Regions from separate parts of the Clostridium sp. YIM B02551 genome, predicted to be linked through region 2. Evidence: a T-box and tRNA genes for the amino acid it is inferred to sense, from the RefSeq annotation. Region 2 holds a T-box; the other holds one or more tRNA genes.
What was found. The T-box of region 2 lies ahead of thrS (threonine--tRNA ligase). A T-box ahead of a tRNA ligase gene usually reads a tRNA of that ligase, here a tRNA-Thr.

Region 1: it encodes a tRNA-Thr, which carries the amino acid that the T-box ahead of thrS (threonine--tRNA ligase) is inferred to sense. The anticodon was not compared.

Annotation. Positions count from the first base shown of each region.
Region 1 covers NZ_JAKGTF010000012.1:24,883-35,089, forward strand. The annotation lists gene L1S47_RS14730 (PIN/TRAM domain-containing protein) at 1-683, shown strand, start outside; gene ispD (2-C-methyl-D-erythritol 4-phosphate cytidylyltransferase) at 703-1,380, shown strand; gene L1S47_RS14740 (proline--tRNA ligase) at 1,675-3,369, shown strand; gene cysS (cysteine--tRNA ligase) at 3,406-4,803, shown strand; gene L1S47_RS14750 (Mini-ribonuclease 3) at 4,963-5,385, shown strand; gene rlmB (23S rRNA (guanosine(2251)-2'-O)-methyltransferase RlmB) at 5,388-6,254, shown strand; gene L1S47_RS14760 (NYN domain-containing protein) at 6,274-6,786, shown strand; gene sigH (RNA polymerase sporulation sigma factor SigH) at 6,842-7,486, shown strand; tRNA gene L1S47_RS14770 (tRNA-Thr) at 7,572-7,647, shown strand; gene tuf (elongation factor Tu) at 7,712-8,905, shown strand; gene rpmG (50S ribosomal protein L33) at 9,070-9,219, shown strand; gene secE (preprotein translocase subunit SecE) at 9,258-9,491, shown strand; gene nusG (transcription termination/antitermination protein NusG) at 9,526-10,047, shown strand; gene rplK (50S ribosomal protein L11) at 10,132-10,207, shown strand, end outside.
Region 2 covers NZ_JAKGTF010000011.1:64,988-75,194, reverse strand. The annotation lists gene L1S47_RS14170 (PTS sugar transporter subunit IIC) at 1-381, opposite strand, end outside; gene L1S47_RS14165 (PTS sugar transporter subunit IIB) at 459-758, opposite strand; gene L1S47_RS14160 (glycoside hydrolase family 1 protein) at 786-2,222, opposite strand; gene L1S47_RS14155 (MurR/RpiR family transcriptional regulator) at 2,361-3,098, opposite strand; tRNA gene L1S47_RS14150 (tRNA-Lys) at 3,241-3,316, opposite strand; tRNA gene L1S47_RS14145 (tRNA-Gly) at 3,323-3,396, opposite strand; tRNA gene L1S47_RS14140 (tRNA-Gln) at 3,485-3,559, opposite strand; gene L1S47_RS14135 (hypothetical protein) at 3,662-4,348, opposite strand; gene L1S47_RS14130 (HNH endonuclease) at 4,523-4,927, shown strand; tRNA gene L1S47_RS14125 (tRNA-Gly) at 5,002-5,076, opposite strand; tRNA gene L1S47_RS14120 (tRNA-Leu) at 5,084-5,167, opposite strand; gene L1S47_RS14115 (hypothetical protein) at 5,658-5,921, shown strand; gene L1S47_RS14110 (hypothetical protein) at 5,977-6,753, opposite strand; T-box leader at 6,895-7,099, shown strand; gene thrS (threonine--tRNA ligase) at 7,159-9,096, shown strand; gene L1S47_RS14100 (homoserine dehydrogenase) at 9,138-10,207, opposite strand, start outside.

The sequences.
Region 1 (10,207 bases), on a different contig from region 2:
ATGTTTCTATAAAGAAAAAAGAAGATATAACGAATTTACTTCTTTCGATTAAAAGAGGCACAAAGGAAAAAAAGTCAAAAGTAAAAGGAATAGCAAAAGTTCTAGATACATCAGTTATAATTGACGGAAGGATATTTGATATTTGCCAAACTGGATTTGTTGAAGGTCCATTGGTTATTCCGAGTTTTGTTTTGGATGAACTTAGACATATATCTGACTCTTCAGATTCTTTAAAAAGAAATAGAGGAAGAAGAGGCCTTGATATACTAAATAAAATTCAAAAAGAATTAGCTATAGAAGTTGAAATATGGGAAGGGGACTTTCCAGAAATAGCTGAAGTTGATTCTAAGTTACTTAAGCTTGCACAAAAATTAAACGGCAAGGTTGTAACAAATGATTATAACTTAAATAAAGTTGCTGAATTTCAAGGAGTTCCAGTTTTAAATATAAATGAACTTGCTAATGCAATTAAACCAGTTGTAATACCAGGTGAAGAGATGAGGATACAAGTTATTAAAGATGGTAAAGAATCAGGCCAAGGAGTTGCTTATCTTGATGATGGTACTATGATAGTTGTTGAAGGTGGAAGAAGATTTATAGGAGAAGAATTAGATGTTGTAGTAACTTCAGTTCTTCAAACTGCAGCAGGTAGAATGATATTTGCAAGACAAAAAGAAGCATAATAGTTGGGAATGAAAAAATATGAATAAAGTAGTTGCTGTTATAGTTGCTGGTGGAAAAGGTAAAAGGATGTCAGCAGATATAAGCAAACAATTTATTGAACTAAAAGGAAGACCAATCTTATATTATACACTTGAAAAGTTTTTGGAAAACAAGAATATAGATAAGGTTGTACTAGTCCTACCAGAGGATGAAATTGAATACTGCAGAGAAAATATTTTATATAAATATAACTTAAATGTATGGAAAATAGTTTCTGGTGGGAAGGAAAGAAGTGACTCCGTATACTATGGATTAAAATCAATTGAGGGTGATGCTGAAATAGTTTTAATTCATGATGGAGCTAGACCATTTGTTTCTAATGAAATAATAGAAAATGGTATAAAATATGCTAAATTATATGGGGCAGCAGCATGTGGTGTGACTCCAAAAGATACGATTAAAGTAATTGGAGAGAATGGGTTTTCAAAAGAAACTCCCGATAGGAATACTTTATTTGCTGTTCAAACACCGCAAAGTTTTAAGCATAACTTGATATTAAAGGCACATGAAAGTGTTAGAGAAAAGGGAACTGTAGTTACAGATGATACTATGGTAGCCGAACTTTATGGAGAAAAAGTATTTTTATATCATGGAGATTATAATAATATAAAAATAACAACGCCTGAGGATTTAATTATCGCTGAAAATTTAATTTGATTTTAGCATGTTGTTGACAGGATTATTAAAACTAGATATAATAAAAAACAAAAATTAATATGCAAAGCATTGATGAAGAATAGTAGAAACTACTTTTCAGAGAGAGAATCCTAGGCTGTGAGATTTTCACCTGTTTCGAACCCGCTTCGGAGTTGTAGGCAAAAACTATCGGTTTAATACCGTTAAAATTACTAGAGTACAAATTTAGGTGGTACCGCGACTATAAGTTCGCCCTAATACAGGGTGGACTTTTTTTATTTTTTAATTAGAAATAGACTTGGAGGTATTATTAATATGAAGATGTCAAATATGTTAGTATCTACATTAAGAGAAGTGCCAGCAGAAGCAGAAATAGAAAGTCATAAACTTATGTTAAGAGCTGGTCTTATGAGAAAAATGGCAGCAGGAATATATAATTATATGCCATTAGGATTAAAGGTATTAAGAAACATTGAGCAAATAGTAAAAGAAGAAATGGATAATGCAGGAGCACAAGAATTCCTAGCATCTGCTATGCTTCCAGCTGAATTATGGCAAGAATCCGGCAGATGGGATGCATATGGAGCAGAGATGTTCAGGTTAAAAGATAGAAATTCAAGAGATTTTTGTTTAGGACCAACTCATGAAGAAGTGTTTACAGATATAGCTAGAAATGAAATAAAGTCATATAAACAACTACCATTGACATTATATCAAATCCAAACAAAATATAGAGATGAAAGAAGACCTAGATTCGGAGTTATGAGAAGTAGAGAGTTTATAATGAAGGATGCTTATAGCTTTGATAAAGATCAAGAAGGATTAGATTTAAGTTATGATAAAATGCATGAAGCATATGTTAAGATATTTAATAGATGTGGATTAGATGCAAAATGTGTTGAAGCAGATTCAGGTGCTATCGGTGGGTCTAACTCGGCAGAATTTATGGTTAAATCTGAAGTAGGGGAAGATGATGTGGTATTCTGTACAGCTTGTGATTATGCAGCTAATATAGAAAAAGCTCCATCAACACCAGAAAAAGAGGAAGCAACTGAATTAAAAGAAATTGAAAAAGTTGAAACTCCAAATGTAAGAACTATAGATGAATTAATAAAGTTCTTTAATACTACAGCTAAGAAATTTGTTAAAACTCTTATTTATAATGCAGATGGTAAGATAGTTGCAGTAATGGTTAGAGGAGATAGAGAAGTTAACGAAACTAAAGTAGCAAATGCTTTAGGCGGAGTTATAGAATTAGAGATGGCAAGCTCAGAAGATGTTGTTAAGGCAACAGGTGCAGCAATAGGTTTTGCAGGACCAATAGGAATAAAAGTTGATGAACTATTAGTTGATAATGAAGTATCAAACATGTACAATTTTATTGTTGGAGCTAATGAAACTGGATATCATTTATCAAACGTAAACTACGGAAGAGATTTTGATGGAAAGCTTGGAGATTATAGAAATATCACTGAAGGGGAAATATGTCCTCATTGTGGAGCTAAAATAACTATTTCAAGAGGAACAGAAGTTGGACACATATTTAAGCTTGGAACAAAATATTCAGAATCTATGAATGCTAATTTTATCGATGAAAAGGGAGAATCAAAACCATTTATCATGGGTTGCTATGGCATCGGTGTAACTAGAACTATGGCTTCAATAATTGAACAACATCATGATGAAAATGGAATAGTATGGCCAATATCAGTTGCTCCTTATCATGTTTCAGTAATTCCAGTAAATATTAAAGATGAAGCGCAAATGAAAGTTGCAGAAGAAATCTATAATAAGCTTAAGAGTATGCATGTAGAAGTAATTATGGATGATAGAAATGAAAGAGCAGGAGTTAAATTTAAGGATTCAGATTTGATAGGAATTCCTATGAGAATAACTGTTGGTAAGAAAATAACAGAAGGACAAATTGAATTTAAACTAAGAAATTCTTCAGATATTGAAGTAATTAATATAGATGAAGTATATAATAAAGTGAAAAATCAATTGGATTAAAATAGTTAATATAAAAAATTTAAAAGGAGGTAAAAAATGAGGCTATATAATACATTAACGAGAAAAAAAGAAGAGTTTATACCAATAACTCCAGGTGAGGTAAAAATGTATGTGTGTGGACCTACGGTATATAACTTCTTTCATATAGGAAACGGAAGAACTTTTATAGTATTTGATACCATTAGAAGATATCTTGAATATAGAGGATATAATGTTAAGTTCGTACAAAACTTTACTGATATTGATGATAAATTAATTACTAAAGCGAATGAGGAAGAAACAACATTAAAGGAAATTGGAGATAGATATATTTCTGAATATTATAAAGATGCTGATGGATTAAATATAAAAAGAGCTACAGTTAACCCTAGAGCCACAGAATATGTAAATCAAATAATTTCATTTGTTGAAGAGTTAATTGAAAAAGGATATGCATATGAAGTTGATGGTGATGTATATTTTAAAACAAAGAATTTTGAGAGTTATGGAAAACTCTCAGGACAAAGTTTAGAAGACTTGCAGGCAGGTGCTAGAATATCAGTAGATGAGAGAAAGCAAGATCCAATGGATTTTGCAATATGGAAAGCCTTAAAGCCAGGTGAACCAGGTTGGGATTGCCCATGGGGTAAGGGAAGACCAGGCTGGCATATTGAGTGTTCATGCATGGCAAAAAATATTTTAGGTGATACTATAGATATACATGCCGGTGGTTCAGACTTAGTATTCCCACATCATGAGAATGAGATAGCTCAAAGTGAAGCACTAACAGGTAAACCATTTGCAAATTACTGGATGCATGCAGCATTTCTTAATGTTAATAATCAGAAAATGTCTAAGTCTTTAAATAACTTTCTTACAGCAAGAGATGCACTTGAAAAATATGATGCAGATGTAATAAGATTTTTAATGCTATCAGGGCATTATAGAATTCAGCTTAATTTCTCTGATGAGCTTTTAGATTCAGCTAAGGCATCAGTAGAAAGACTGTACAATGCTATATCTAATTTAGAAAGCTTGTTAGATGAAGTAAAAAGAGAAGAAATTAGTGAAGATGAAAAGAAATATTTAGAGTCTCTAGATTCATATAGACAAAGATATATTGAAAAAATGGATGACGATTTTAATACTGCTGATGCTATTTCTGTACTTTTTGATTTATCAAGAGATATAAATTCAAATATTACAGTAGAATCTTCAAAAGAATTAGTAAATGGGGCATTAAGTATAATTAGAGAATTAGGAAATCCATTAGGTATACTACAAAAATCAACTAAGGTTAGCTTGGAAGAAGAAGTAGAAAAGCTAATAGAAGAGAGACAAAATGCAAGAAAGAATAGAGATTTTGCATTGGCTGATAAAATTAGAGATGATTTAAAGAGTAGAGGAATAATTTTGGAAGATACACCTCAAGGTGTAAGGTGGAAGAAGATATAATATTTAAGAGAGCTGTAAAAGCTCTCTTTTTCTATAGAAAATTAATAAATGATATTTGGGACAGTATTTATTTAAATGTTGCATAAGTAGAAATATTAACTACTATTTACAAATGTGATATAATTAAAAGGTTAAATACAAAATAAAGGAGAATCTATTTTGGATAATTTACTTTATGAAAAATTTTCAAGTGATAAAGCTCGTAGGTTGAATCCACTTCAACTTGCATTTGTAGGTGATGGAGTTTTTGAAACTTTTATAAGAAATTATATATTAAATAAAAACTGCGAGTTATCGGCACATAAACTTCATTTAGAAGCAATTAAGTATGTAAAAGCTCATGCGCAAAGTGAAATAATAAAGAGAATAGAACAACAGCTTACAGAGGAAGAATACTACATATATAAAAGAGGGAGAAACACTAAATCAGCAACTGTTCCTAAAAATGCGGATGTAACAGAATATAGAGCAGCTACAGGTTTTGAAGCTTTGGTAGGATACCTATATTTGATTGGTGATAAAGAAAGATTAAATTTTATCTTACTTAAATCTGTTGAAGAAAATCTTATAAAGGAGAACTAGTAATGAAAAAGAGATTTGAAGAAAAAAGAAATGATACCAAAAGAAATGATACTAAAAGAAATGAAGCAAAAATATCAGAAGATAGAAGATTTGATAGGAATAGTGACAAGGACGAACAAAAACCAATAAGAGAGGATTTGGTTGAAGGAAGAAATGCTGTTATTGAGGTACTTAAATCTGATAGAACCATAGAATACATAATGGTAGCTAAAGGTGATGTAGAAGGCTCAATAAAGCAAATAATTAAGTTGGCAAAAGATAAGAGAATTGTAATTAAAGAGGTTGATAGAAAGAAATTAGATTCAATGACTGAAACCGGAGTTCATCAAGGGGTTATGGCTATTGTTACTCCGTTTAAATATTGCACTATAGATGAAATATTAAAGGTTTCAGAGGATAGGAACGAAAAACCATTTATAGTAGTTTTAGATGAAATAGAAGATCCACATAATTTAGGATCAATAATAAGAACTGCTGAATTATCAGGAGTTCATGGTATAATTATTCCGAAAAGAAGAAATGTCGGAGTAACTCCAACAGTATACAAATCATCAGCTGGTGCAGTTCAATATATGAAAATAGCAAAGGTAACAAATATAAATGTGGCAATAGATGAACTTAAAGAAAAAGGATTATGGGTATATGGTGCAGATATTGATGGCGAAGAGTATAGCTATTCAGAAGATTTTTCTGGAGCTTGTGCAATAGTAATAGGCAGTGAGGGAAAAGGCATATCAAATCTTACACTAAAAAAATGCGATAAATTAGTTAAAATACCTATGGTGGGTAAAATAAACTCTTTAAACGCTTCAGTTGCAGGTGGTATAATGATGTATGAAGTATTAAAATCTAGAATAATAAAAAAATAGATCTGAGAGTGATGGGGTTTTGAAAAAAATATTTATTGACGGATATAATGTAATAAACTCTTGGCCCAATCTGAAAAAAGCCATAACCTATAGTTATGAAGCAGCAAGACAAGAACTTATTGAAATTTTGCAAAATTTCGCGAATTTTGATGATTGTAATATAGAAATAGTATTTGATGCTCACAAGGTTGGCGGAAATTTAGAAAAAAAAGAGATTATTGATAGTAGGCTAACTGTTATTTTTACAAAGGATGGAGAAACGGCAGATAGTTATATTGAAAGAAGTGTAAATGAATTAGGCAGAAGATTTGAGATTTGGGTTGTTACATCAGATTGGCTTGAACAACAAACAATATTTCAAAGAGGGGCCACGCGCATTTCGGCACTGGAATTTTATCATGAAACTATTCAAATGAAAAAAGAAATAAAATCTGAAACTGAGAAGATTACTAAGGGGAAAAAGAATTTACTTGAAGATAGCTTAGATGAAATGGTTTTAGAGAAATTAAATAAAATAAGACGAAGTAGGTAAACAAAATTTTATTATTGTTTAATTATGGTTATTTGCTTGCAAAGGGGGGATTGTCATGGAGAATAGAAAAAAGCCTGTTAAAGATTTCTTAGAATTTATAGATTTAGCAGATGAAGAGATAGTTTCGAAAGCTAAGAGTGGTAATACTAGAGCACAAGAATACATAATAAGTAAATTTCAGAGTTTTGTAAAAACTAAGGCTAAATCATATTTTTTAATAGGGGCAGATAAAGAAGACATATATCAAGAAGGAATGATAGGCTTATATAAGGCTATTAGAGACTTTAATCCTGACAAACTTTCATCTTTTAGAGCATTTGCAGAATTGTGTGTGACTAGACAAATAATAACTGCAATAAAAACAGCTACAAGACAAAAACATATACCTCTTAATACTTATGTGTCACTTAATAAACCGGTATATGAAGAAGAATCCGAGAGAACCTTATTAGATATATTATCAGGACTTAAAATAACTGATCCTGAAGAACTTGTAATAAGTAAAGAAGAAATGGAAAGAATGGAAAAAGAAATATCTAAAACTCTTACTGAGCTTGAAATGGAAGTTCTTACTTCATACCTGGATGGTAAATCTTATCAAGAAATAGCATGTGATTTAGATAGACATGCAAAGTCCATAGACAATGCATTGCAAAGGGTTAAGAGAAAATTGGAAAAATGCCTCAATTATAGTAATTAAATTATATTATATATTGACAAATGAATATTGGGATAGTAAACTTTATAATTGGTATATATATGATATACATATATATACTTAAGTTGCTCACGTAGCTCAGTCGGTAGAGCGTCGCCTTGGTAAGGCGGAGGTCGTCGGTTCAATCCCGATCGTGAGCTCCAATTTTTTCTAAAAACTAAACGCTAGGCAAAGTTTATTAAAAAAGTTATAAGGAGGAATCAAACAATGTCAAAGGCAAAATTTGAAAGAAACAAACCACACGTTAACATTGGAACAATAGGTCACGTAGACCACGGTAAGACAACATTAACAGCAGCAATCACAACAGTATTAGCAAACAAGGGATTTGCAGAAGCATTCAACTATGCAGATATAGATAAAGCACCAGAGGAAAAAGAAAGAGGAATTACAATCAACACAGCACACGTAGAGTATGAAACAGAAAACAGACACTACGCACACGTTGACTGTCCAGGACATGCTGACTATGTTAAGAACATGATAACAGGAGCAGCACAAATGGATGGAGCTATCTTAGTTGTATCAGCAGCAGATGGTCCAATGCCTCAAACAAGAGAACATATACTACTAGCATCAAGAGTAGGAGTTGACTATATCGTAGTATTCTTAAACAAAGCAGATATGGTAGATGACGAAGAATTACTTGAATTAGTAGAAATGGAAGTAAGAGAACTATTAAGCGAATACAACTTCCCAGGAGATGATATTCCAATAGTTAAAGGATCAGCATTACAAGCATTAGAAAACCCAACTGATGAAGCTAAGATTCAACCAATCTTAGACTTAATGGATGCAGTAGATAGCTACATTCCAACACCAGAAAGAGCAACAGATAAGCCATTCTTAATGCCAGTAGAAGATGTATTCACAATCACTGGTAGAGGAACAGTTGCAACTGGAAGAGTTGAAAGTGGAATTCTTCATGTAGGAGACGAAGTAGAAGTAGTTGGATTAAGTGAAGAAAGAAGAAAGACAGTAGTAACAGGAATAGAAATGTTCAGAAAGTTACTAGACGAAGCACAAGCTGGAGATAACATCGGAGCATTATTAAGAGGTGTTCAAAGAACTGATATCGAAAGAGGTCAAGTTTTAGCTAAAAGTGGATCAGTAAACCCACATAAAGCATTCGTAGGTCAAGTTTACGTATTAAAGAAAGAAGAAGGCGGAAGACATACTCCATTCTTCGATGGATATAGACCACAATTCTATTTCAGAACAACAGACGTAACAGGATCAATCAAATTACCAGACGGAATGGAAATGGTAATGCCAGGAGATCACATCGACATGAATGTTGAATTAATCACTGAAATCGCAATGAATGAAGGATTAAGATTCGCAATCAGAGAAGGTGGAAGAACTGTAGGTTCTGGAGTTGTTACTACTATAGTTAAATAATACAGAATATTCAAGGACTGGGTTTGACACCTGGTCCTTTAAATAGGAACAAATTATTGACTTTGTTATATATTTGTGATAATGTAATGAAGTAACTGACATAGTGTATATTTATATACTGTGTTTTAGTTTACGTTATATATAATAAACTGGAGGTGCAGACCATGAGAGTAAAGATAACTTTAGCTTGCACAGAGTGCAAACAAAGAAACTATAACTCAATGAAGAATAAGAAAAATGACCCAGATAGATTAGAAATGAAAAAGTACTGCAAGTTTTGTAAAAAACATACTCTTCACAGAGAAACAAAATAATCTTTTAGGTTTCAGCAATTTTAAGGATGTGAATAAAAATGGCTGTCAATGGCAAGGTTAAAAAAGAGTCTGCATCAAAAAAAGAAGCAGGCATTGTTAAGTTTTTTAGAGAGGTTAAGGCTGAAGTTAAGAGAATAACATGGCCTAATAAGAATGAAGCAAAGAAAGCCTTTATAGCAACAATAGCCTTTACACTATTTTACATAGTGTTAGTAGGTGGGTTCGACCTTGTTTTTAAAAACCTCTTTGAATTAATTTTTAAATTAAAATAAAGGGAGGTTTGGATGAGCTGTTCATCTGTATAATATGAGTGAAAGAGCTAGATGGTATGTAGTACACACATATTCGGGATATGAAAATAAAGTTAAGGCAAACCTTGAGAAGACCATAGAGAATAGAGGACTTGAAGGTTTAATACATGATATGCAAGTTCCGATGGAAGAATCCGTTGAAGAAAAAGATGGTAAACAAAAGGTTACACTTAAAAAGAAATTTCCGGGATATGTTTTAGTGAAAATGATCATGAATGACGACTCTTGGTATGTTGTAAGAAATACAAGAGGAGTTACAGGATTTGTAGGTCCAGGATCCAAACCAGTTCCACTAACTGATGAAGAAGTTGACTCAATGGGAGTTGTAGATATTCCTGAGGAGATTTATTTAGAAGTAGGAGAAAGTGTTAGGATTTCATCAGGTCCATTTAAGGACATGGTTGCTACAATAGTAGAAGTAAACACTGAAAAGCGCAAGGTAAAAGCCTTAGCTGAATTCTTCGGTAGAGAAACATCGATCGAAGCAGAATTTAATCAAGTTGAAAAATTAGTTTAATACTAATTTTACAAATAGAGACCAAGGTCTTAATTAAGTGGGAGGGCATAAGCCCGTATTACCACAGTATAGGAGGAATAACAGATGGCTAAGAAAGTAACAGGAATGATTAAACTTCAACTTGCTGCAGGAAAAGCAACACCAGCTCCACCAGTTGGTC
Region 2 (10,207 bases):
ATTAGGATAAAGTATAAAGTATACTGAAATTGCAGTTAAACCTGCTAATAAGTCATCACCCTTCATATTTAAAGCAAGGTTTCTACCTATAAGGAAAACTATCATAATTGCTAGTATATTAGTAGAACCGTTTAATACTGGTGATAATACTGCTTGAGCAGCACTTAAATTAGGAAAAATGTCTCCTAAATGAAGAATTTTAGCTATAAATCCGTCTGGTGCTAATATTGCGAAGTTAATTAATACTATTAATGAACCCGCCATTGTTATTGGAAATGTTAAAATAAATGCGTCACGTATTGCGATTACGTGTCTTTGTGCATTAAGTTTAGTAGCAATTGGAACTAATAATCTTTCCATTACTGCTTCTAGTTTATTCAAATTAATCCCCTCCATCAGTTTTTGATTAAATTAATTTTTACCCAAATTAATTTTTACCCATTTTTAAGATTTAATTTTTAGATTTTTGTTAATGCATTTTCTAAAACAGCTTTTCCATTCATTGTTCCATATAATCTCATGTCAATTACTTCAACAGGAATTCTTCCTCTAACTAAAGCATCAACTTGAGGTTTTTGGAAACGAACTTGTGGTCCAAGAAGAACCATATCAACTTGATCTACAAGTTTGCTAGCTTCTGAAACTGGCAATGCTGTTATCTCTACTTCCACCCCCTTTTCTTTTGCAGCGTCTAACATTTTATTAACTAGTAGACTTGTGGACATACCTGCTGCGCATACAAGTAAAATCTTTTTCATATAAAGGACCCCTTTCAAATATGTTAATTATAATTGCTGCCCATTTGATTTGATAACATTACTGTACCATTCAAAACTCTTTTTCTTAATTCTTCTTAATTCCTTTTCATCATTTTCATCTCTATCAACATACACAAAGCCATAACGTTTTTGATATCCGTTAAGCCAGCTTAATAGATCTGTAAATGACCAAGTACAGTAACCAATTAATTCAACGCCATCTGTTATGGCACCTTGGCAAGCTTCAATATGCTTTTTTAAGTATTCTATTCTATAGTCATCGTTTATTACATCGTTTCCTTCTAACTTATCAAATTCACCTAATCCATTTTCTGTTATTAACATAGGTAATTTGTATCTATTTGAGATTCTTCTCATTCCTACTCTTAACCCTTGAGGATCTATTTCCCAATCCCAATTTGTTGCTTCTAGGAATTCATTTCTCTTTGTCTTAAATGCTCCTGGCACTCCACTCTCAGCTGTAGTTCCTTTTTTACCTGAGTTGTTCATTTGAACATCTCCAACTCCATCTAAAGGATTTACTTCTACTGTAGTAGTTCTATAGTAGTTAATTCCCATAAAGTCTGGTTTTCCAGCTTTAAGTATCTCTATATCACCAGGTTCAATAGTTGGCGCTACACCTTCTTTTTCTAGAAGGTTCCACGCTATCTTAGGATATTCACCCCAAACGTATACATCTAGCCACCAATAATTTGTAAGTTCTTCTGCATTTTCTGCTGCTAATACATCTTCTGGTTTTGGGCTATGTGGATAAATTGGTGAAAAAGCAAAACTTGGACCAATTTTACCATCTGGAACGTATTTTCTAAATGATGCTATTGCTTTAGCACTAGCTAAACTAGCATTATGATTTGCTTGATACATTCTCTTTCTATCCCTAACCTTAGGTGGGTGTAATTCTCTTTCATAACCATGAGTTATAAATACATTTTGTTCATTAAGAGTTACCCAGTATTTAACCCTGTCTCCAAATCTTTTATATAATGTTATACAATATTCATTGAAGTCATCAATTATTCTTCTTGACTCCCAGCCACCATATTGATCTTGTAACCCTTGTGGTACATCCCAATGATATATTGTAATTATTGGTTCTATTTTATGAGCTATTAATTCATTAATTAAGTTATCATAAAACTCTAAACCCTTTTCATTAACTTGTCCGTTTCCTTCTGGATAGATACGACTCCAAGCGATTGAAAACCTATACGCTTTTAGGCCCATTTCAGCCATTAAAGCCACATCTTCTTTGTATCTGTGATAATGATCAACAGCTACATCTCCATTTGTGTTCTTATAAGTTGTTCCGGGAATTCTAACGTATTTGTCCCAAACTGATGGGCCTTTACCATCTTCATTCCATGCTCCTTCTACTTGATAAGCTGCGGATGCCGATCCCCATAGGAAACCTTGTTGAAATTCATCAAGCTTTCTGTATATCATGCTATATCGCCTCCCCTCATAAACTATAGTATTCGTTTCCATAAACTCTGTAAATAGTTTCGGGGCACTAAAAAACGTATATTGCTTCTTGTAACTTGTTACGTAAAAAAAACAAGCTGTTTTTATTCCTTTAGAATTCTATTTCTTCTCATTTTGAGCTAAGTTAAATACTCGCTTTGCCAAGGTTTCAATAATATACATTACTGGCAATTGTGTAGTTATATCATAATATTTATAAGTTTGATATTGTGCATAATAAGTTATTGTTACATCAGACATTTGAGCTAGGGTTGAGTTCTTACTATTTGTAATACTTATAATCTTCCAATTGTTGCTTTTTAGCCTCGACGCATGACTAATTATAGTTGGAGTTTCTCCTGAAACTGATAATACTATAGCCAAGCTTTTCTCCTTTACTTCTCCTGTTACCGGATAAAAAGGATCTGATATAGAAGATGATAATTTATTTAATGAGGAAAAGTAATGAGCTCCATAAGCTGCTATACCACCTGAATTTCCTATACCGATAAATAGCACTTCTGCCGAATCATGTATTATGCTACACGCTTTATTCATAAGTTCATCAAAGTCCTTTGATGATGCTCTATTTAAAAATTCCAAAAATACGGTTTTATCGTCGTTTAAGATTTGTTTTTCTTGTTCTTCTAAAAACATTTTTAATTTAACCTTAAATTCTGAAAATCCATTACAATCCATTTTTTTGCAAAATCTTAATATTGTAGTGGTGGATACATGTACCTCCTTTGCTAAATCCCTTATTCTCATATATATTACTTTTTCAGAATTTTTAACTACATAATTATATAGCAAAAACTCTAATTCATTTAAACTTTGTATTTCTTCTGGACTAAACATATCGTTTCACTCTCCACTTCTACTTAGAAAAATGTCTTCATATATCAATTTTAACATATATTATATTTAATCCACAATTATTTGTTTTTTTTGTTTTTTTATATAACAAAAAAAGACCTCGAATTTAATTTCGAGATCTTTTTGGTGCACCATCACGGGTTCGAACCGGGGACACCCTGATTAAGAGTCAGGTGCTCTACCAACTGAGCTAATGGTGCATATTATGGAGCGGGTGATGAGAATCGAACTCACGTAACTAGCTTGGAAGGCTAGGGCTCTACCATTGAGCTACACCCGCATTTTGAACACAAGAATCATTATATAATATACATTATGACTTGTCAACATCTATACAAAATTAATATGTAGATTAAATAAAAGTTACTTGGCTGGGGTAGTAGGATTCGAACCTACGAATAACGGAGTCAGAGTCCGTTGCCTTACCGCTTGGCGATACCCCAAAAATCAGTGCGTCTCTTACTTATCAAAGAAGTATTAGACGCACTTACAAATCTCATTATATTAATTGTGGTTTATATTGTCAATACTATTGGCCATTGCCACTATAAAATTTCTGTAAGCTTTCTTGAAAGTATATTTTTCAATTTCTTTTCACATTCTGAGTCTTCTGATGCCATTAAGCATATCTTTCTAAACCCTTCTTGATCTACACCTAACTCCTTCTCAAACTTTTCCCCTATGCTTGTCATATTCGTGGTATCGATTACAAAATCGGCCAACTCTTTAGGATTCGAGAAAATTTTCAAATACAAAAACTCTGTATTATCTCCTAACCATGTCTTGTTAAAATCTCTAGTAAATTTCTTTAACTCTGTAAGAATTTCTTCATTAGAAAGGTCCCAACACTTTTTCACCATAGACAAATGTCTTTTCATATTGTTTGCTTCTGTTTTGGATATTTTGTTATTTTTAATAGCTAGCGTTATTATCTCCTCAGTGTACCTATTAGATATATCTATTGAAGGCTTATCATTTCCTTTTCCACAAAATGCCCATTTATAAAAAGCTTCTTGTAAAAAGGAATATTCAATATAACCTACCAAAAACTTAATTGAAGGTATTGGCATCCATAGATTTTCTATACCAGTGTTTTTGCAAAATATCAAACTATGAAGATATACTGTCTTGTTTGTGATTGGCTCTTCTAAGAACATGCGCCCCCTAAGTGTTTTACTTCGTGTTATTTGTTCTTTCCAGTAATCACTTGAATTGTAAGCTTGCCTCATCATACCACCCTCTTCTTACATTTATTTACATCTTAATTATACAGTATTTTTTACCCTATATCAAGTTAATCCTAAATTTTTCTTCAATAAATTGGATTCCTCATATAATTGAACTTTTATAATTATTATCATATAATAATATTATAAAATACATTATTTTAAGGAGGAATAACATTATTGTATTATTGTGAGATTTGTGGTAAAAAAGCTGATATTCATCACATTATTCACAGAAGTCAAGGTGGACTAGATTTCCCGCTAAATTATAAATATCTATGTCAAGAACATCATCGCGGCAAGAATGGACCTCATAAATGTCCCGAAATAGATTTAAAATATAAGTTAGAACTCCAAAGTAAATTATTAACTTTACTTCATAAAAAATATTATACTACTCAGGAGCTCTACTCTATATTAAGTATAACTAATAACTCACTTAAAAGATTAACTAAGAAAATGAAACTCTATAAAGAAGGTTATCTAAAAGATGATATAATTTTTTGTTTAATGGGTGATTACTTTTACACTTATGAAATGTTAGAAGATCTAAAATTAGAACATTTAGTATTAAAACTATCATAGTAATTATAATAGTAATTAATCTGTAAATATAATTTAAATATAAAAAAAGAACAGCTTAAATGCTGTTCTTTTTTTGGAGCGGAAGACGGGATTCGAACCCGCAACTTTCACCTTGGCAAGGTGACACTCTACCATTGAGTCACTTCCGCATATATTTGGTGCAGGTGAAGGGAGTCGAACCCCCACGCCGTAGGCGCTAGATCCTAAGTCTAGTGCGTCTGCCAATTCCGCCACACCTGCATCACATATAATATTATACAACTATTCTATATAAAATCAATATATTTTTCACTTATTGCAATATTAATAATATTTTACATCAAAATAGAAGAGGGGCACGTACGCCCCTCTTCTATTCAACTAAAATAAAGTTATCTTAACCTTATTAATCAACACTTTTCTTTTGTATCTCTAAATCTTTATATGCAAATACATATATTTTTCATTTGTTTATTATCTTATAATCTTTAGTTTGCTTTTACTTTTGTATTTCATTTAATTTATCTTTCGCCTATTATTATTTTACATTTTTCTCTTTAAATCGTCAATTATTATTGTGGTTTTTATGTGATTTTTATTCTTTTTTTATGTTTTAATATATTTACTTAACATTTCGCCAAAAATCTTTTCTTTTTATTGCTAATTTTTTTCTAAAAAAATTAATTTTTGTTCATCAATTTAGACATTAAATAATATATTATATATGGTAAAAATTTAACAGGAGGTAAAAATGAATTTAGACGAACTATTATTAGCTGAAGCAAAACTAGCATTAAAGGAAGTGAAGAAAAATTATACATTTTTCTCAACAATAAATTTACTTGAACAAATTACCGGTACACCTTTTTCTCCTACTTCCTCAGCTAGCAATGTAGGTTTTTCTGGTTTTTTAAGCATTTATCAAAAAGAACTTGGAATTAAGTATTGGGATACTCAGTTATCTGTTATCGATGAAAAAGATATCTATAATCCTATTTGGACTATAGATAATTAAGATTTCAACATGTATAATTAAAATAACTAGTAATTTACAAGCTTTATATTACTAGTTATTTTAATTCAATTGATTTAACTCCACTTCTCTCTTCTATCTTTTTCATATATTTATAATCATCTTGAGAGGTTATGTTATAAAGAATATTCTTACTACTCCATTTCTCACCATCCTTAAACACAATTACAAACCTGTGCCCATCCCAAGCGAATTTTTCAATTATATATGCTATATCATCATACTGATAATTCTTCTGTATTAATGTATTGTATTCATTTAACTGTATTCTATCACTTCCAAATTCTGAAAAATAAGAAAATCCAAATAGAACGTATATGAAAAATATGCAAATTAAAAATCTACACACTATCTTATATACAACATTTTTATATATATTTTTCAAAATCATACTTTTTATGGATAGACAGCCTTTACGAGCAAAAATATAAATTACCAATTCTTCATAATCTCCTAATAAAATAGCTTTAAAGATTTTTTTAGCTAAAATAACAGACAAAGGCACTGAAACTACAATAGCTGGCAAAATCCAATATTCTATCCTTATACTATAAATAATATCCGCTGATGAAAATAACTTACTGCTAGCCATTTTAAAACTGATAAATACTATAAAGCTATTTATTACAATTAACACTATCATAAGAAGTTTAAATATAAGATACCTACTCTTATACTTTTCCTCTAATTCTTCATAACCATAGTTTTTTTTAAACTCTGGCAATTCTAATACAACTGTACGCCTATAATATACAAGAAGAGCAAAGAATAATGCTGATATCGTTATCGCCATTAACCATCTTAAAAAGAGCATTTAGTATCCTCCAAGCATTCTATGTTCTATTATATGAGTACTTAGACAAAAGAGTACATTTTTATAATTTCTAAAATTGTTTTACTTCTCCCTTCTATTGACATATATAATTTTTATAATTATAATGATAAAAAACAATTAATTAACACGTTGAAGAGAAGAGTAAGCTTTATAATATTTTCAGAGAGAAAATACAATTGGTGTGAGTATTTTTAAATTGACTTTAGCTGAAGACCACCTCTGAGTGACTCTAATAAAGTCCGTAAGATCACGTTACGATTATTCTAAAGCGGCTATTTTTTAGCAATTTGGGTGGAACCACGGGAATTATACTCTCGTCCCTTTTATTTATTTAGGGATGGGAGTTTTTTTATTTTTATACAAATTTTGAAAGGAGATCTTATTATGGTTAAGATTACACTAAAAGATGGATCCTTAAAAGAATTTCAAGAGGGTCTTTCAGTTTACGAAATTGCAAAATCTATAAGTGAAGGTTTAGCAAGAGTTGCATGTTGTGGAATCGTCAATGGAAATGTTGTTGACCTACGTCATGAAATCAATTCAGATTGCGAGCTTTCTATTTGCACATTTGATTCTCAAGAAGGAAAGGCTGCTTTTAGACACACAACATCACATATATTAGCTCAAGCAGTTAAAAGATTATATCCTAATGTTAAACTTGCTATTGGTCCTTCAATTGAAAATGGATTCTATTATGATTTTGATAAAGAAAATAATTTCTCTCAAGATGATTTAGATAAAATTGAAAAAGAAATGAGCAAAATAGCAAAAGAAGATTTACAAATAGAGAGATTCGAACTTCCTAGAGCAGAAGCTTTAAAATTAATGGAAGAGAAAAATGAACCATACAAGGTAGAATTAATAAATGATTTACCAGAGGATTCTATAATTTCTTTCTATAAGCAAGGTGAATTTGTAGATTTATGTGCAGGTCCTCATTTAATGTCTACTAAGACAATAAAGGCTATAAAAATCCTTAGATCTGCTGGTGCTTACTGGAGAGGTGATGAAAAAAATAAGATGCTTTCTAGAGTATACGGAACATCTTTCACTAAAAAATCTGATTTAGATGCTCACCTTGAAGCACTTGAAGAAGCAAAGAGAAGGGATCATAATAAACTTGGTAGAGAACTTGGTTTATTCACTACTAATGAGAGAGTTGGTCAAGGACTTCCACTATTAATGCCTAAGGGTGCTAAAATTGTTCAAATTCTTCAAAGATGGATTGAAGATGAAGAAGAAAAAAGAGGTTATGTATTAACAAAAACTCCACTTATGGCTAAAAGCGATCTTTATAAAGTTTCAGGACACTGGGATCATTATAAAGAAGGTATGTTTGTTCTTGGAGATGAGGAAAAGGATGATGAGGTTTTTGCTTTAAGACCAATGACTTGCCCGTTCCAATACACTATTTATAATGCTGAACAACATAGCTATAGAGATCTTCCTATTAGATATGCTGAAACTTCTACTCTATTTAGAAATGAAGCTTCTGGTGAAATGCACGGTTTAATAAGAGTAAGACAATTCACTTTAGCTGATGGTCACTTAGTAGTTAGACCTGATCAATTAGAAGAAGAATTCAAAGGTGTTGTAGATTTAATAAAATATGTTATGACTACTTTAGGCATCCAAGATGATATCACTTATAGATTTTCTAAGTGGGATCCAAACAACAAAGAAAAATATATTGATAATCCAACTGCTTGGGAAGAAACTCAAAATATAATGAGAGATATTCTTAATCATCTTCAAATAGACTACACTGAGGCTGATGATGAAGCTGCTTTCTATGGGCCAAAGCTTGATATTCAATTCAAAAACGTTCATGGTAAAGAAGACACTATCATAACTGTTCAAATTGATTTTGCTCTTGCAGAAAGATTTGGAATGACTTATGTAGATAAAGATGGTAACAAGAAACTTCCATTTATAATTCATAGAAGTTCAATAGGTTGTTATGAAAGAACTTTAGCTATGTTAATAGAAAAATATGCTGGTGCTCTACCAACTTGGTTATCTCCAGTTCAAGCTAAGATACTTCCTATTTCTGATAAATATAACGATTATGCTGATGAAGTTGCTAAAAACTTAAGAGATAAAGGTATAAGAGTTGAGGCTGATTATAGAGCTGAAAAAATAGGTTATAAAATAAGAGAAGCTAGACTTGAAAGAGTTCCATACATCCTAATTGTTGGAGAAAAAGAAGAAGCAAATAAAGAAGTTTCTGTTAGAAGTAGAAAAAATGGAGAAGAGGGTGCTATTTCTTTAGAAGAGTTCAAGGTTAGAATAGTTAAAGAAGTAGATGAAAAAAGCATTTAATTCCATTATTAGAAAAGAAGAGACATGTGTCTCTTCTTTTTTTATGATACTTTGGGAAGTCTAGTATATGAATTTATTTTCCCTTCTTTAATTAATGTATTTAATAGCTTAATAATTTCTACTTCACTTTCTATTTCTAAGTAAAATGCTATTTCATCTTTTCTTTCACCAACTAATTGAGCTTTATTAAACTTCTCCCTAACAGCCTTTATGGCACTTCTCTTATCATTAGTTTTCATTCTTATAAGTAGTGAAGATTTGTCATAAGTCGTTTCCTTTATAATCACTTCTTCTTCATATTTTGTAGGGAGTTCCCCTCTTCCCTTTATTATATCTAAAATATCACTATATACAGCTGACGCAGTAGGTAACATTCCTGCACCTTTTCCAGTAAAGCTTACATCCCCAACTGCATCACCATGAAAAATAACTCCATTTACTTCATCATTTATTTGTGAGAATAAACTATCACCATCAATCAGTGCTGGTTCTACTGATGCATATACTTCATTTCTAACTTTTTTACTTACCGCAATTAACTTTATCTGATAACCAAGCTCCTTAGCATATATAAAGTCCTGTCTTTCTAATTCAGTAATTCCTTTGGTATTTATATCTTTCCAAGATATCTTTTTCTTGTAGGCTAAGGTTGATAATATTGCTAATTTTCTAGCTGCATCATATCCCATAACATCTGACTCTGGATTAGCTTCTGCAAATCCTTGCTTTTGAGCCTCTCTTAATGCTTTACTATAGCATAGGTTTTCTCTACTCATCTTAGTTAATATAAAATTTGTAGTTCCATTCAATATACCTGTTATGCTTTTTATTTCATTTCCTTCCAAAGATTCAAGCAAAGGCTTAAGTAATGGGATGCCTCCGCCTACTGAAGCTTCGAATTTTAGATTTACATCTTTTCTTCTTGCAAGGTCAATTAGCTTTCCCCCATACTCAGCTATTAAATCCTTATTTGCAGTTACAACATTTCGCCCTAAGCTTAAAGCCCTTTTCACAAATTCATATGCTGGATTTATTCCACCCATCACCTCAACAACTATATCAGTTTCTTTGCTAAAAAATTCTTCTGTATCTGCTGTTAGAATCTCACTAA